3 regions of the Bacteroides gallinaceum genome follow, and region 2 is predicted to be linked to each of the others. Evidence: riboswitches for the same ligand, from Rfam matches in the RefSeq annotation. Region 2 holds a riboswitch; each other region holds the start of a gene.
What was found. A riboswitch is a leader RNA that binds a small molecule or an ion and turns the genes downstream of it on or off. The one in region 2 is predicted to bind cobalamin.
Positions count from the first base shown of each region.

Region 1 (5,551 bases), on a different contig from region 2:
GTCGTGCATTGCTTTGACGATTTTCACGATGGCTCTGACATTCTTCTGCGCTTCGCCGTCCAGTTCTACGTAAGTGATGTGGCCTCCGCGTGTCAGTGCATGAAAAGGTGCTTCGCATTTGATCTTTTCAATGATGCTGATCGGCTCCTTTACATCCACATGGAACGAATTTACATAATAGTCGCGGTCGTTCACTCCCTCGATAATGCCATATTTCCGTTTGTCCATGCGGGTGAAGCGCCCGGACAGTCCTTCGGCGGGAGTGGCGAGTACGGAATAATTCAGGCGGTATTTCTGCTTGTATTCGTCGGCCACCTTGTTCATTTCCTCTACCGCTTCGTAAAGCGTGTCCCATGCTTTCCTGCAATGCCCGTGCCCCTGTCCGTACAGTGCGGCCATAGCGTTGTGCCCGCCGATAAAGCCGATTCCCAGCGTGCCTTGATTCAACACGTCGCCTACTTCATCGTTGGGATTCAGTCTGCCTCCTCCTTTCCATACGTCGTTGCTCATCATAAAAGGGAATTGGCGTGCCAGCGCTGTACGCTGGTACTGGTAGCGCGCGTAGAGCTGTTCTGCTATGAATCTTGACATTCTGCCGACAGCCTGCAGGAACAGTTCTTTCGCCTTTTTTTCCTTGTCTTCTCTGTCTGTTGACAGTGATTCCGCCTGACGGACAGCTTCGATGGCCAGGCGCGGAAGGTTCATGGTTGTGAAAGAAAGGTTTCCCCGCCCGAGCGAAGTCTTTTCGCCGTTGATGTTTTCAAAGACACGTGTGCGGCATCCCATTGTCGCCAGTTCATAGCGGTAGCGTTTGGGGTCGTCTGCCTTCCATTTTTCGTTTTTGTTGAATGGCGTGTCAAGAAACATGAAGTTGGGAAACAGTGCCTTGGCCGTGGTGCGGCAAGCCTTCAGAAAAAGGTCGAAGTTGGGTGTTTCAAACTTTATTTTTCCTTCTATGGCTGCGTCGAGATCCTGCATGGCAAGGTTATAGTCGGCTTCGGAATACGAAACCCCGTCCTTTACCTTGAAAATCTGGATAGGAAATACCGGCACTTCGCCTTGGTTTCCAAGTCCTTCTGTGGTAGCTTTCAGCAGTTCCTCCATAACCATGCGTCCTTCTGCCGAAGTGTCTGTCCCGTAATTGATGGAACTGAACACCACCTGGTTTCCTCCACGCGAGTGCATGGTGTTTAGGTTGTGTATGAATCCTTCCATCGCCTGATGGGTTTCTTTCCGTGTCTGTTGGAGTGAACGGTGCAGCAGATGTTCCAGCTCTTCCATTGAAACCCTTATCCCGGCAGATTCGAGCGTGTGGAGCAGCGCTGACCTGGATTGTCTGTCGGGCTCAACTGTGGTGAGCTGTTCGCCTGCGATGGCATGAAGTTTCTTCTCGTCGTGCTCCGTTCCTTTCATCTCCAGGAAAAACGAAAGGTTGGCCGCCACGGCTTTCTGGAAAGATTTCAGCACGCCTTTCGCCATGAAGAAGTCAAAGGCGGGGATTGCCTGGCCGCCATGCTGCTCGTTCTGGTTTGTCTGGAATATGATAGTAGCCAGCGTTGCATAGCTTTGAATCGACTGAGGTGTGCGGATACTGCCGTTTTTGGTGTGGAAGCCCCTTTCAAACAGATCGTCCAGGTCGTATTGGATGCATGTGGTCGTTTTGGTCGGATAATAGTCGAGGTCATGTATGTGAATGTCCCCGTTCCGGTGGGCTTCCGCATATTGTGCCGGCAGCAAATATTTGTATGTATAATCCTTGGTGATTTCTGATGCGAATGTCATCATTTGTCCAGCAGGCGTATGGCTCGACATGTTGGCGTTGCTCAGGTTCACGTCATTTTTGTCGATGGCCACGATGCCGTCCATGATGTGTTTGATTTGCGTTTTCCGCTCACGTTCGGTGTTTCTCCATTGGCGGTAGATGATGTACTTTTTTGCCACTTCAGGCTGGTCCTTCATCAGTTCGGTTTCTACCATGTCCTGGATTTCTTCCACTCCGATGGTAGGCTTTGCGATGCGTTTCACCACGTTGCGGGTGATTGATTCGATTTGTTTTTCCCGGTTTTCCATTCCGGTCGCCAGAAATGCCTTTCTGATGGCGTTGCTGATTTTGTCGCTCGAAAAGTCTTCCCGCTTTCCGTCGCGCTTGATGATACAGGTTCCGACTGTGTTCATTTTCTCTGTTTTTAATTGATGTACAATAGTTGTTTTCTTGAAGGCAGGTCTTCTGACTGATCTTTCCCCTATGGCGCCTTCCCGGTCTGTCAGACCAGTGGCTGTGGTTTACGTGCCAAGGTTCGTTAAGAATTACAGCAGCGGGTACTGTCGCCGATTCGCACGGCGTTCCCTTTTGAAACGTTTCCGCTACCTTCGGAAAACGAGTCAAAGATAAGAATAAAAAAGAACACTTTGAAAATCGAAAATTCCGTTTCTGTCTAAATTTGGGAAACTTTATCGGAGTAAAAATGCTTTGTAGTATGCTGTATGACGGTTATTTGGGTAACTGTAATTTATAATGATTTTCTTGTTTTGAAATATTGAACAAACTTCTTATGACTTATTCGTCTGATTTCTTCGGCTTCGGATCCGGAAGATTCACGGGTGTCAGACCCATTTTTTTTGCTTTCTCCAGCATGTAATTGAAGGCGGCGTCATGCTCGTTGGGTATTACTCCGTCAAGTATCGCATCTTTAATGGAACTTTTCAGGCTTCCGATCTCCCGGCAAGGCTGCAGGTTGAACACATGCATGATTTCACTCCCGTCTACTGGCGGCTGGAAGTTGCGGATGCGGTCTTTTTCTTCAAGGTCCTTGAGTTTCTGGCGCACCAGCCTGAAGTTGTCGAGGAAACGTTGTTTGCGTGCCTCGTTTTTTGATGTGATATCTGCTTCGCACAGCATCATCAGGTCGTCAATGTCATCTCCGGCCTCGAAAAGCAGGCGTCGTACGGCCGAGTCGGTCACTTCCTCATCGGCAATTACAATCGGACGCATGTGAAGCCCTACCAGTTTCTGCACGTATTTCATTTTCTCGTTCATCGGGAGTTTCATCTTGCGGAAGAGTTCGGGAACCATTTTCTCTCCGATGAAGTTATGGTTGTGGAACGTCCATCCGTTTTTCGGATCCCAGCGTTTGGTGCGTGGTTTTCCGATGTCGTGGAGGAGAGTGGCCCATCGCAGCCATAAGTCGTTGCTTACTTTTGCGATATTGTCCACCACTTCCAGCGTGTGGTAGAAGTTGTCTTTGTGAGCCCGTCCGTTGCGTATCTCTACGCCTTGCAGCGCAACAAATTCAGGGAAGATAAGTTCCAGCAGGCCGCAGCGGTCCAGGTCGATGAATCCTTTTGAAGGAATGGGAGAAAGCAGGATTTTGTTCAGTTCGTCGGCTATCCGTTCGCGCGAGATGATTTTGATGCGCTCTTTGTTGCGTTCAAGCGCATTGAATGTTTCGTCATCGATATAGAAGTTCAGTTGGGTGGCAAAACGGATGCAGCGCATCATCCGCAGCGGATCGTCGCTGAAAGTGATGTCCGGGTCGAGCGGCGTGCGGATGGTGCGTTCCTTCAAATCCTTGAGTCCGTTGAACGGATCTGCAAGTTCGCCAAAACGCGCCTTGTTCATGCATACAGCCATGGCGTTGATGGTGAAGTCTCTCCGGTTCTGGTCGTCTTCCAGTGTTCCGTTCTCTACCACCGGCTTCCGGCTGTCGTGGCTGTATGATTCTTTGCGCGCTCCTACAAATTCCACTTCCGTGTCCCGGTATTTTACCTGCGCTGTTCCGAAGTTTTTGAAGACAGACACTTTGGCTCCACGTCCCAGCTTCTGGCCGAAAGCCTGCGCCATGCTGATTCCGCTGCCCACCACCACAATGTCAATATCTTTGGACGGGCGGTTGAGAAAAATGTCGCGCACGTACCCTCCCACGATGTAGCATTCCAGTTGCAGCTCATCGGCAGTTTCAGATATCAGTTTGAATATTTTGTCCGTAAAGTGTTCTTTAAGTTCCATCTGTCTGTCTTTTGAATTCGGGCTGCAAAGTTAGACATTTTTTTTGAAAGGTGGAAGCCGCAGGTGTTCAATGGAGCGCGAGAAACAGAAATGCTTTTGAATGATTTTGTCTGATGTTTGTTCGGTTTTTGCTGAAAATTTGTATTTTTGCTTGATATATAAAGGCTGGATTATATGAGAAAGACATGTTTATTGGTTTTGCCGTTGGCTCTGATGCTGGCGGGCTGCGGCAGCGATGAGAAAAAAGCTGATGCGCTGTACAGGCGCGCCGAGGCATCGTATGCCGGAGGCAACTACAGTCAGGCCAAATTGCAGATTGACAGCATACGCAATCTTTATCCGAAAGCTTTCGAGGCGAGAAAGGCCGGCATCAGGCTTATGCAGCAGGTTGATCTGGCAGAACAGCGGAAGACGCTGGCCTATCTCGACAGCATGATGGCCGTCAAGAAGGCTTCACTTGATTCGATTGTCGGAAAATTTGTATTGGAAAAGGATACGGCCTATCAGGAAGTAGGCAACTATTTTTATCCTACGCAGGTGGTAGAGAAGAATATCGGGCGGACTTTTCTTCGCGGCCAGGTCAGTGAAGCGGGTGAAATGTCGTTAACTTCCATTTATTGTGCCGGGGGCAACATTCATCATACGGCTGTAAAGGTGAGTGTGGGAGATAATTTCGCGCAAACTCCTCCTTCGAGCGACAGTTACGAAACAACCGATTTGGGAAGACCCGTCGAGAAGGCTGATTACAAACAGGGCAGTGACGGAGGTGTGATTGCTTTCATTGCGGCCAACAGTGACAAGAAATCCATGCGTCTGGAGTTTATAGGCGACCGCAGCTATACCACCACGATGTATGCCAATGACATCAAAGCCATTGCCGAGTTGAGCGGTCTGGCGCGGGTATTGTCAAGTATTGAGGAGATAAAGAAAGAGCAGAAAGAAGCGAACCTGAAAATCCGCTTCGTTACCCGAAAGATGCAGGAAAGCGCCGCTGGTGATTAAAGCGGCGCAGAAAGTTCGTCAAGCGTTTTCCCCTCGAAGGCGCAGATGGCTTTCTTGTAGCTTAAAGGAATATCTACGGGTTCTTTTGTCGCGATGTCGTAGCCGACAAGTACGGTACGGCATTGGCATTTCAGCACGCCGCTGGCCTGGTTGATGGCGCGCTGGAGGAGCGTGAAGCTCTTGTGCCCCAAATGAATTACGGCAGTTTCTATAATCAGCTTGTCGGAAAAGAATACGGGAGCCAGAAAGTCTGCGTTTATGTTGGCCACAACCACGCTGAAATCCTGCCATTCTTTCTCTCCGAACACTTCCCGGAAATAGGAAGTCTTTGCCAGATCGTAAAGTGAAAAATAGACGGAGTTGTTCATATGTCCGTACTGATCCACATCGCTGAACCGGATCTGAACGGGGGTTACGTGCTTAAATTGGACATCTTGTTCCATAGTATAACTTTTTGTTAGTGCTTTTCGGTTTTTATATTTTCCAAATATATATCTTTTTTGTTGAAAAATGCCAGCGTTGATGGATATTTTTTTACTTTTG
Region 1 is NZ_JAUDEN010000013.1:22,240-27,790, forward strand. Features, by position in the region: gene QUW60_RS08535 (anaerobic ribonucleoside triphosphate reductase) at 1-2,175, opposite strand, end outside; cobalamin riboswitch at 2,201-2,387, opposite strand; gene QUW60_RS08540 (CCA tRNA nucleotidyltransferase) at 2,558-4,006, opposite strand; gene QUW60_RS08545 (outer membrane protein assembly factor BamD) at 4,181-5,008, shown strand; gene QUW60_RS08550 (acyl-CoA thioesterase) at 5,005-5,451, opposite strand.
Region 1: linked by a shared signal. The riboswitch ahead of QUW60_RS08535 (anaerobic ribonucleoside triphosphate reductase) and the one ahead of QUW60_RS04975 (NHL repeat-containing protein) in region 2 are both predicted to bind cobalamin.

Region 2 (5,551 bases):
AGTAACAGGCATCAGCGAATTATGATTAGACGTTCCCAACAGCAAACGTGCAATATGAGGTACGGCAAGACCGATAAAGGCTACAGGCCCGCAGAAAGCTGTTGTCACGGCAGTCAGAATGCCTGTAGACAACAACAGCAGGTTCCGCACCCGACGGACGTTGACTCCCAGGTTTTCCGCATAGCGAGGCCCCAGGAGCAAGGCATTCAGCGGCTTTATCAGCAAAAGAGCGACAACCAGACCGGCTACGATACAAAGACTGAAGGCAGGAAGCTGGTCAAAAGACACTCCGCCAAAATTGCCGAGCCCCCAAATGACAAAAGACTGTACGTTGTCGGCTGCTGAAAAGAAACTCAGCAGAGAAATTACAGAAGACACAACATACCCGATCATGATCCCTGCAATAAGCAACATCACACCGCTCTCTATCAGAAAAGAAAGAAACAAAATCAAGGCAAGAACGGCCACAGCACCTGCCAGTGCGCCCAAGAAAACAGAAAAGAAGCCCGACAGACTGAAAACGCCTGCCGCCAGGCTGCTGCCTCCAGCCATTACGACAAGGGCGACTCCCAGACTTGCCCCCGAACTGATTCCAAGAATAGAAGAATCGGCAAGAGGATTATTGAATACAGTTTGCAGCATCAATCCCGAAACTGAAAGGGCTGCCCCGCAAAGCAAAGCCGCCACACACTGAGGGAAACGTGATTCCCAAACAATATACGCCCAACTCGCTTTTTCCGCCTCGCCGCCGGAAAGAATTTCCCAGACAGCTCTGGCTGGTATATCAACCGAACCGAAAAACAGGTTCGCCGCAACAAGCAAAAGAATGCACAGCGAAAGCAGCATTCCAAACACAAATCCTCTACGCCTGTTCATTCCGCCAACTCTGTAAAATATTTAGTACGATAGCCTTCCAGCAGTTCCGGATGAAAAATGCTTACCATATCTTTCAGCAGCCAGTCGGGATGAAAAGGCGTTTCCTCATAAAAAGGAATGCGACGGCTGTTGCATCCGTAGATCTGCCGGTTACGGAAAGCAAGAAAACGGGAATAAGGAGCGTACTCTGAGGCCAGCTCACTATAAGTCTTGTCATGGGGCTGGTTATACTTTATCAGCCAGTAGTCTGCATACTGTCCTTTATCAAACACGGCTTCGAAAGCCATCGGAACAGAACCGCTGTTCTTCAGGTCTGCAAAAACATAGTCGGCTCCGGCATCAGCCAGCATTTTTCCCGTGGTGCTTTCTCCGCCCGAGATATACCAGACAGAACCGTATTTCAAGTCACAGATAACCGCAGGACGCACTTTTGCTTGAGCAGCCAGCGCTTTCACCCGAAGATACGTTGTTTCGACCGCTCTGAACAACGAGTCAGCGCGTCCGCAACTGCCTGTCAGCAATCCATAAAACATCATCCATTCCGCACGCCCCAGGGGAGAAGCCTCCATGTAATCGGCACATTCAATCAAAGGAATGCCCAGCTTGCCTATTTTGCCATAACTCCCGCTGTTCTCGAATGGAGAAAGCAGTATTGCATCGGGATGCAAATCAATGATCTTCTCCACGTCCGGAGCCAGACTGTTTCCGCAGTCTGCAATTGTTCCTTTTTCGCATCCGTCCTTTATTTCCGGCATATTCATATACTCCAGACCGCATATGCCCGCAATCCGGTGCAGCGCATCCAGTTCCTTAAGCAGGCTGCAATGAACGGACGAATAAACCATGCATCTTTCCAGCGGCACTCTGACCACAGTGGCATTGTCAGGCAACCCTTCCGGCAGCGAATCCCTTTTGTCCACCAGCGCATAGGTGTGCAGCGTTTTCAAGGTATCCCACGGATTGCGCAATACGGCCATGGTGTAATCCGGATAACGGACAATGCACAAATTGCGGGCATACCTCAACTGCAGCGTGTCACCTGCCGAAACAGAAGAAGTCTTGCTTCCTCTGCCGCAAGCAGCCGAAAGCAAGACCAAAGTTATTATGCAAGCAGCTAATAATACACGTTTCATTCTTCTCAGTCTACGAATATCATGGAATTGGGATTGATACCTCCGGCATCAAACTTTTCTTTAAACGTGCCGCTGGCATCAAAACGATAAACCGTTCCTTCCGACACATAATCGCTCGTACCGATATAGATGTCGCCCGTTTCATCATCCACTTCAAACAGATAAATCGTTGCGCTTGAAAGCTCTTCCGGATTATTGTTCAAGAAAGTATGGTCGGTAATCTTCCCGGTGCTGATATTGTAAGTGAAGAACGAATTTTCAGTATCTGTATCAATGAGGTAAAGTAAGCCATTATCTCCTTTGGCCAACTTCGTAGCCTCTTTTATTTCTGTCACTTGATTACCCTTAGACGGATCTATTATTTGAAGTTCATTTCTTGAAATCTTCTGATAGCTGGTAAGGTCATAAACATCTCTTGAAATCAAATAGACCTTGCCGTCACATTCCCACAAGCGTTCGGGATTCACCGTAACAGACACAGTCTGCTTAAGCTGCATCGAGTTCGGATCGATTACAAGCACTTCGCTGTTATATCCCAACACCACTGTGGCAGACTCGTCACGGGTCTGGCTGTCGGCTACATACAGCAAACCGTTGCATTCGACGATGCCTTCATATGCATGGTCAGACTGCCCCTGATAAACGCCAACCTCATCCAGCGTAACCGCATCCAGCTTGCTCACGCGCCCTCCATACTGAGTTACATAAACATAGCCGTCTTCTGCATCAATATACCGGGGCATGTACTCAAACTCGTGGCGGCATTGCTCCACTCCCGCAGCATTCAGGCGGGCCACATAGCTCGAACCGGAAACAACGACATAAATATTATCGTCATGTTCGATCATCGCCGAACCGGTATCCCCCAATCCCTTTCCGTTCTGCACCGTATATATGTCGCCGATAAAATCCGCATTGCCGTCGGGAGCATAGAATGCCAGGCCGGAATTGCCCTGTCCGTAGCTTCCTTCATACAGGATGTAAGCCCTGCGCCCCGGCAAAGATACTTTCGAACCCGTATCATCCAGGAAATCGTCGTTGTCGTCATTGCAGGACACAAACGATACACCCGTCGCCAACAGGCAAAGCATGCCTATCAAAAAACTCTTTACATTCATAATACTTTATTTTAAGTTTGAAACGTTTGCACACCTCAATCTTGCCATCCTTTCCTCGAGAATGCAAGCATGACTTCGTTTTGCAGGTCTTCTGACTTACTCCGGTATTACCCTGCCTTCCCGTTTTCCCGACAATCAGCGGAAAACAGTGGCTTGCAGCAAACGGGCCAACCGCTTATGGAGCTTACAGCAGCGGGACTGTCCGGGACTTTCACCCGATTCCCTTTTCATCCGCGGCTTCGCCATCCGGAAGCACAAACGGAACAAAACATTGCAAATATAACGATTTTTTTATTTTTATTCCTATTTTTGCAACAAAAAGTATCCATTTCTGACCATACGTCCCATGAGGACAATGCAGCGGAAAGCCGACAGGAAATTTATGCCGGCCTGTAAAAATCTAGATCTCTAGCCTGAAGATGCAAATCTCCAGACTAAAGATACATATCTTCAGCTTAAAGATAACCATCTCCAGGCTGAAGACAAACTTTTTCAAGAGCCGAGCCATCTTTCTTGCCAGCAAAGGCCGCACCGGAAATGGATAAAACAGACATTTCACAAACCACAAAAAACTCAAGCCCATGATATTTACGGCAGAAAACATTCTTCTTATCGGCTCCATCCTGATTCTTTCAAGTATCCTTATCAGCAAGACGGGCTACCGGTTCGGAATACCGACCTTGCTGCTCTTCCTCGTTGTAGGCATGCTGTTCGGAAGTGACGGACTGGGACTGCAGTTCCACAGCGCATCCGACGCCCAGTTCATCGGAATGATAGCGTTGAGCATCATCCTCTTTTCAGGAGGCATGGACACAAAGTACGCCGACATCCGTCCCGTACTCAAGCCCGGCATCGTACTGTCTACGTTAGGCGTGCTCCTGACCACTTTGCTCACCGGAGCGTTCATCTACTGGATTTCGGGATGGGACAACACCAACATCCAATTGCCTCTGCTCACTTCGATGCTGCTGGCCGCCACCATGTCGTCAACCGACTCTGCCTCCGTGTTCAATCTTCTGCGCTCACAGAACATGAATCTGAAGCAGAACCTCCGGCCCATGCTCGAGCTGGAAAGCGGAAGCAACGACCCGATGGCCTACATGCTTACCATCATCCTCATCCAGGTCATATCCAGCGGAAACGACCTGAACTTTCTGATTGTAGGAAAAGACCTGCTCATCCAGTTCTTCTTCGGAGGCGTGATCGGATACGCCGCCGGACGCTTCTCCGTGTGGCTGGTAAACAAGATCAACCTCTCAAACAGCTCGCTCTATCCGATCCTGCTGCTCAGCCTGGTATTCATCACATTCACCGTAACCGACCAGCTCAAAGGCAACGGATACCTGGCCGTATACATTATGGGAATGATTGTAGGAAACGCACGGCTGGCATTCCGGAAAGACATCAGCACATTCATGAACGGACTTACCTGGCTGTTCCAGATCATCGTATTCCTCACGCTAGGACTGCTGGTCAATCCGCATGAAATGCTCGACATAGCTGCGGTAGCAATGCTCATCGGCATTTTCATGATCCTTGCGGCACGCCCGATAAGCGTGTTTCTATGCCTGCTTCCGTTCAGGAAACTGACCAACAAGGCACGCCTGTTTGTATCATGGGTGGGACTGCGCGGCGCTGTTCCCATCATATTCGCCACTTATCCGGTTCTGGCAGAAATCGAAGGGTCGCAGCAACTGTTCAACATCGTGTTCTTCATCACGCTGCTCTCACTGATTATCCAGGGGATGAGCATTGCCAAAACGGCACGGATACTCCACCTTGACCTTCCGGCAGAGAAGGAAGGAAACGAGTTCGGCGTAGAATTGCCTGACGAAATCGACTCGTCGCTCAATGATCTGACCCTGACAACAGAGATGCTTCAGAAAGGGAACAGGCTGGCCGACATGAAGCTCCCGCAGGGAACACTCGTGATGCTGGTGAAACGGGACAACGAATTCATCATCCCCAACGGGCAGCTGGAACTGCATCCGGGCGACAAGCTGCTGCTCATATCCGAAAACAAAAAAGAACAGGCATGACAAGAATAGGACTCTTATCCGACACCCACGGCTATTGGGACGAACGCTATCTGAAATATTTTGACAGCTGCAACGAAATCTGGCACGCAGGCGACATCGGTTCGCTTGAAATCGCCGAACGCCTTGCGGCCTTCCGTCCGCTACGCGCCGTATACGGCAACATTGACGGACAGGACATACGTGTCCGATATCCCGAAACAGCTCAGTTCACCGTAGATGGAGCCAGCGTGCTGATGAAGCACATCGGAGGCTATCCTGGAAAATACGACCCCTCAATACGCAAGCAAATCTTCGCCAACCCGCCCAAACTGTTCATAAGCGGACACTCGCACATTCTGAAAGTAAAATTTGACAAGACACTCGGACTGCTGCACATCAATCCGGG
Region 2 is NZ_JAUDEN010000006.1:33,805-39,355, reverse strand. Features, by position in the region: gene QUW60_RS04985 (iron ABC transporter permease) at 1-876, opposite strand, end outside; gene QUW60_RS04980 (ABC transporter substrate-binding protein) at 873-2,009, opposite strand; gene QUW60_RS04975 (NHL repeat-containing protein) at 2,015-3,127, opposite strand; cobalamin riboswitch at 3,192-3,411, opposite strand; gene QUW60_RS04970 (potassium/proton antiporter) at 3,709-5,166, shown strand; gene QUW60_RS04965 (metallophosphoesterase family protein) at 5,163-5,551, shown strand, end outside.

Region 3 (5,551 bases), on a different contig from region 2:
AAAAACATAAAACCGATGACGGTTTGTTCTGCGCATGCCCCAATATGATTCAATGTGCTTATCTTTGCCCGGCTAACATGAAGAATAGAAATCATGAAGGAGAACCACATGTATATCAAGAATATGGTCTGCCGGCGCTGCATTCTGACAGTCACAGAAATATTCAACGAAAGCGGTGTGCAGCCTGTTGATGTAGAACTCGGAACCGTTTCTCTGCTTCGGCCACTTACTCAAGAACAGTTCAACTCCATACAAACCAAGCTGGAAGCCTATGGCTTTGAAGTGATTGACGACAAACGGATGCGTATCATCGAACAGATACGTATCGGGGTTATCGAGTATGTGCGCCATCCCGAATTCCAGGAAACAAAGAATCTGTCGGAGTACCTGCAGGAAAAGTGCCATCGCGAATACAGTTCGCTAAGCAAACTCTTCACGGAAATGAAGGGAATCAGTATAGAAAAGTACAGCATCGCGCAACGGATAGAACTGGTCAAGGAACTGCTTGTCTACAACGAACTGTCGGTGAGCGAAATTGCCGACAAGCTGCATTATTCAAGCGTAGCACACCTGAGTGCCCAGTTCAAGTCGGCCACCGGCTTGTCACCTACCCGGTTCAAACAAATGAAAGGACACAAGCTGAAACCTCTTGATGAAATATAAATCATATCCATAATAATGTAACGGTTTCATTTCTTGGAGCGCTTATCTTTGCACCGTATTAAAAGGAAACCGATATGCAGAAAATTTTATTAATGATTTCTTTTTTATTGACGGTATCTGCACCTTTGCTGGCAGATACGTCAAACCGGACAATAAAAGGCTATGTGCTTGACGAAGACGGAGCACCCTTGCCCGGCGCATACGTATATGACGAAAACGAACATAAGTCTGTGGCGGACGAAAACGGGTACTTTGAACTGACCGTGCCGGGAAATGTAAAACGGTTAAAGGCCGACTATATCGGATTTAACACGCTGACTCACGACATGGAACGTCCGGACGATGTACAGGTTCTGGTGTTGACCTCCAGCACCAATCTGGAAGAAGTGGTGATTACAGCCCGAGGAATAGGCACGATAAAGAACAGGCGGAGCGTGCTGAACACGGAAAGCGTGACTTCGCAAGGACTGACACGCGCAGCCTGCTGCAATCTTTCGGAGAGTTTTGAAACAAATCCTTCGGTGGACGTGGCGTACAGCGATGCGGTAACAGGAGCCAAACAAATCCAGCTGCTGGGACTTTCCGGCACATACGTACAGATGCTTACGGAGAATTTTCCTAACCTGCGGGGTGCAGCCGCCGTTTACGGGCTGGACTATATTCCGGGTCCGTGGATGCAGAGTATTCAGATCTCAAAGGGAGCCGCTTCTGTAAAAAACGGCTTTGAATCTGTGGCAGGACAAATCAACGTGGAATACAAGAAGCCTAAAATGGCCGATCCTCTTTTCGTGAATGTTTTCGCAAGCAGCGCCGGGCGGTACGAAGGAAACGCTGTAGGAGCGGTCGAACTGAATGACCGCCTTTCCACTGCCCTTTTCGTGAACTATTACAATGAAGAGCAGGCGCATGACAAGAATGGAGATACGTTTCTCGACATGCCCGAAATGCAGTCGTTCAGTGCCATGAACCGCTGGCATTACCAGACTCCCCGCTTTGTATCCCAGTCTGGAGTAAAAATACTGGCCGACCGGAGAACCAGCGGACAGACAGCGCATACACTGCATGGAAATGAAAGCTTCTCTCCCTATACCATCAACAACGATGCCAATCGAATCGAAGCTTTCTCAAAAAACGGTCTGATACTTGACTCGAATCGTAACGAAAGCGTGGCATTTATCGTTTCGGGTTCTTATCATGACCAGCAGTCGAACTATGCAGAAAAAATATATAATGTATATGAATCGAATGTATACGCTTCCTTACTCTATGAAAGCGAGTTCGGCGAGCAGCACAAACTGGCAGCAGGACTAAACTACAACTGGGACAATTATTCGCAGCGTGGCAATGTCATCGAACGTTACAGCCCGCAATGGCGGGACATCAGCGAAAACGTAACGGGCGTATACGCAGAATATACATGGACGCCGAACGAAAAGTTCACTTTGATGGCGGGAATGCGGGGGGACTACAGCTCACTGCACCGTTGGTTTGCCACTCCCAGAGTCCACATCAAATACGATGCAACCTCCTGGCTGAACCTGCGAGCTTCTGCCGGAAAAGGTTATCGCACGATGTTTGTATTCCCGGAGAACAGTTATCTGCTGGCAAGTAGCCGCGAACTTTACATTGAAGAAGACCTGAAACAGGAAGAGGCGTGGAACTACGGCATAAGTGCCTCTTTCCATGTTCCGGTAAAGAATGAGGAACTGACCGTAAATGCCGAGTGGTTCTACACCGACTTTCAGAATCAAGTGGTCGCAGATATGGACAGAAATCCGCATGCCGTCTATTTCTACAATCTCAACGGACGGTCAACGTCAAGTGTGTTCCAAATCGATGCCAGCTATCCGCTGTTCCAGGGATTTACACTGCTTGGGGCTTACCGATGGATGGATGTGAAAGGCACCTACGATGGAAAGACAATGCGCAAGCCGCTGACAAGCCGTTATAAGGCTCTATTGACGGCTTCATATGAAACGCCGCTCAAAAAATGGCAGTTCGACATGACGGTCCAGTTCAACGGCGGAGGACGCATGCCGACACCCGATGCCACAAATCCGCTGTGGGGCGGCACGTTCCATTCATTCACTCAGCTGAGTGCACAGGTAACGCGACGCTTCCGCAGATGGAGCATCTACGCAGGAGGAGAGAATCTGACAAATTTCAAACAGGATAATCCGGTCATTTCGGCCGACAACCCGTACAGCAGGAACTTTGACGCAACCATGGTCTGGGGGCCGACTATGGGTTACAAGCTCTATGCCGGAATCCGTTATAACATACCGAAACTATAAACTTCAAAAACAGACACTGCAATGAAAACAAAAATTCTCACATTGATGACCGCATGTATGCTGGGGCTTTCTTTCTCTTCCTCAGCGGCCATCATGAAAGACAGCAAAAAAGAAAAGGCAGAAGTAACCTTTCTCGTTTCAATGACCTGCGAGAAATGCCAGAAACGGATTGAAAACAACCTTTCTTTTGAAAAAGGCGTGACGGGACTGGATGTGGATCTTCCGAAGAAAACAGTTACAATTGAATACCGGAAAGACAAGACTTCTCCCGACAAACTGAAGGCCGCCATCAAGAAACTGGGATATACGGCAACCCCGTTCCATGTCCAGAAAGAAGGCAAACAGAAAACTGAATAACCGGCCGGACGTTACGCTTCAAAGCTACACCCTTTCAGGCATAAGATCATTATCCATGAATTGACTTTATGCCCGAAAGGGTGTAATTCTTTATATCAACCGGAATTATGCCATGATATTCACAAGGAAGAGAGAATATTTGTCTTTTCTGCTCATTAACGTGCCTTTAAAATGATAAACATTATTTGCGTATTCCAAACAAAAGACTTACTTTTGCCGAAAAGATTGGTTTCGCCTGTCCGTTCGGGCAAGCGGATTAAAAGGGAATCGGGTGGAAATCCCGAACAGTCCCGCTGCTGTGAAGCTTCATAAATCTTCCGGTAAAGGCTCATTACCACTGATGCAAAAAACGCATTGGGAAGGTTCCGGAAGAGAAGTCAGTCAGAAGACCTGCCAACATTACATGTTATCCGTATGCGAGGACAATGCGGTTAATTGGTTTTAGACACACATTTTTAAAATATGATCAGACAGAAATGCCGGCTTGCCTGGCTGTTGCCGCTGTTTGTCCCGGGGATACATGCATCCGATTTGCATGCCCAAAACCAGACAGACAGCTTGCAGCACTTGGATGAAGTGCTCGTTACAGCCCGCGCCCTACAAAAAGAGATTATTCCCGTACAAAAACTGTCGGGAGAACAGCTTCAGCGCCTCGGATCGCACAATGTTGCCGATGCGTTGCGCTATTTCTCCGGTGTGCAACTGAAAGATTACGGAGGTATCGGAGGATTGAAAACGGTTAATGTCCGAAGTTTGGGCACAAACCATGTAGGAGTTTTTTACGACGGCATCGAACTGGGAAATGCACAGAACGGGACAGTCGACCTGGGACGTTTCTCGCTTGACAATATGGAAAGTGTCACCCTCTACAACGGCCAAAAAAGTGCCATTTTCCAATCAGCTAAAGATTTCGGGGCGGCTGGAACCATCTACCTTCAGACACGGACACCGAAATTCAAGGACAATAAAAAATACAATGTCAAAGCAACCTTCAAGACCGGCTCTTTCGGTGTTGTTAATCCTGCGGTTCTTTGGGAGCAGCAGATAAACGACAAATTGAGCAGTTCTTTCAGTGCAGAATACATGTATACAACCGGAAAGTATAAATTCCGTTACGCAACAGAAGGCGGATACGACACGACAGCCGTCCGGCAAAACGGAGATGTAAACGCTTTGCGCATCGAGCACGGACTGTACGGAACTGTCAAAAACGGATACTGGCGAACCAAACTCTATACCTATTTCTCCGACCGAGGCTATCCCGGTGCCATTGTACGCAACAAGTTTACTCATGAAGACCGCCAGAACGATGCCAACTTCTTTGCGCAAGGCATGTTCCGGAAACATTTCTCAGACAAGTATCGCTTTATGGCCAGCGCGAAATATGCCTACGATTACCTGCATTATCTTGCCGATCCGCATAAGGACGAATCGCTGATGTATATCAACAACCGTTATCGCCAGCAGGAAGTGTATGTTTCAACAGCCAACTGCTTTGATCTGACATCGTTCTGGAGTTTCAATCTGTCGGTTGACTGGCAATTCAATCTTCTCAACGCAAATTTAAAGGATTTTGTCTATCCGCGGCGCAACACCGGACTTTTTGCCGCTGCCACGGCTTTTGACTTTGACCAGTTCAAGTTGCAGGCAAGTGTTCTGGGCACTTTCGTTTCTGACAAACTGAAAGAAGAAGAAAAGGGAGAAACGGCTTCCGACAAAATGGAATGGACTCCTTCTGTAGTCATCAGCTACCGGCCGTTCAAGAAAATCGGTCTGAACTTCCGTGCGTTCTACAAGCGGATATTCCGGATGCCTACATTGAACGACCTCTACTATACATTTGTAGGAAACGCTTATCTCGATCCGGAATATACAAATCAGTATAACGTAGGCGCCACTTATGAAAAGGAGTTTGCTGATTTATGGATAAAACGCATCGAGTTGCAGGCAGATGTCTATTACAACGAGGTAAAAAACAAAATTGTGGCCACCCCCACTTCAAATTTCTTCCGCTGGACAATGGTCAATTTGGGCGAAGTGGAAATCAGGGGGATTGATTTCGCCCTGCAGACAGACTGGAAATTCGGGCGTGAAGTTTTTCTCTCCGGAAGGCTGAACTATACCTATCAGAAGGCACAAGACTTTACCGACCCGACCGATGAGTTTTATGGAGGGCAGATTCCATATATCCCCTGGCACAGCGGCTCTGCTGCGCTTAATCTCAACTGGAGGTCGTG
Region 3 is NZ_JAUDEN010000010.1:16,589-22,139, reverse strand. Features, by position in the region: gene QUW60_RS07040 (helix-turn-helix domain-containing protein) at 94-663, shown strand; gene QUW60_RS07035 (TonB-dependent receptor) at 738-2,957, shown strand; gene QUW60_RS07030 (heavy-metal-associated domain-containing protein) at 2,979-3,314, shown strand; cobalamin riboswitch at 3,524-3,726, shown strand; gene QUW60_RS07025 (TonB-dependent receptor) at 3,777-5,551, shown strand, end outside.
Region 3: linked by a shared signal. The riboswitch ahead of QUW60_RS07025 (TonB-dependent receptor) and the one ahead of QUW60_RS04975 (NHL repeat-containing protein) in region 2 are both predicted to bind cobalamin.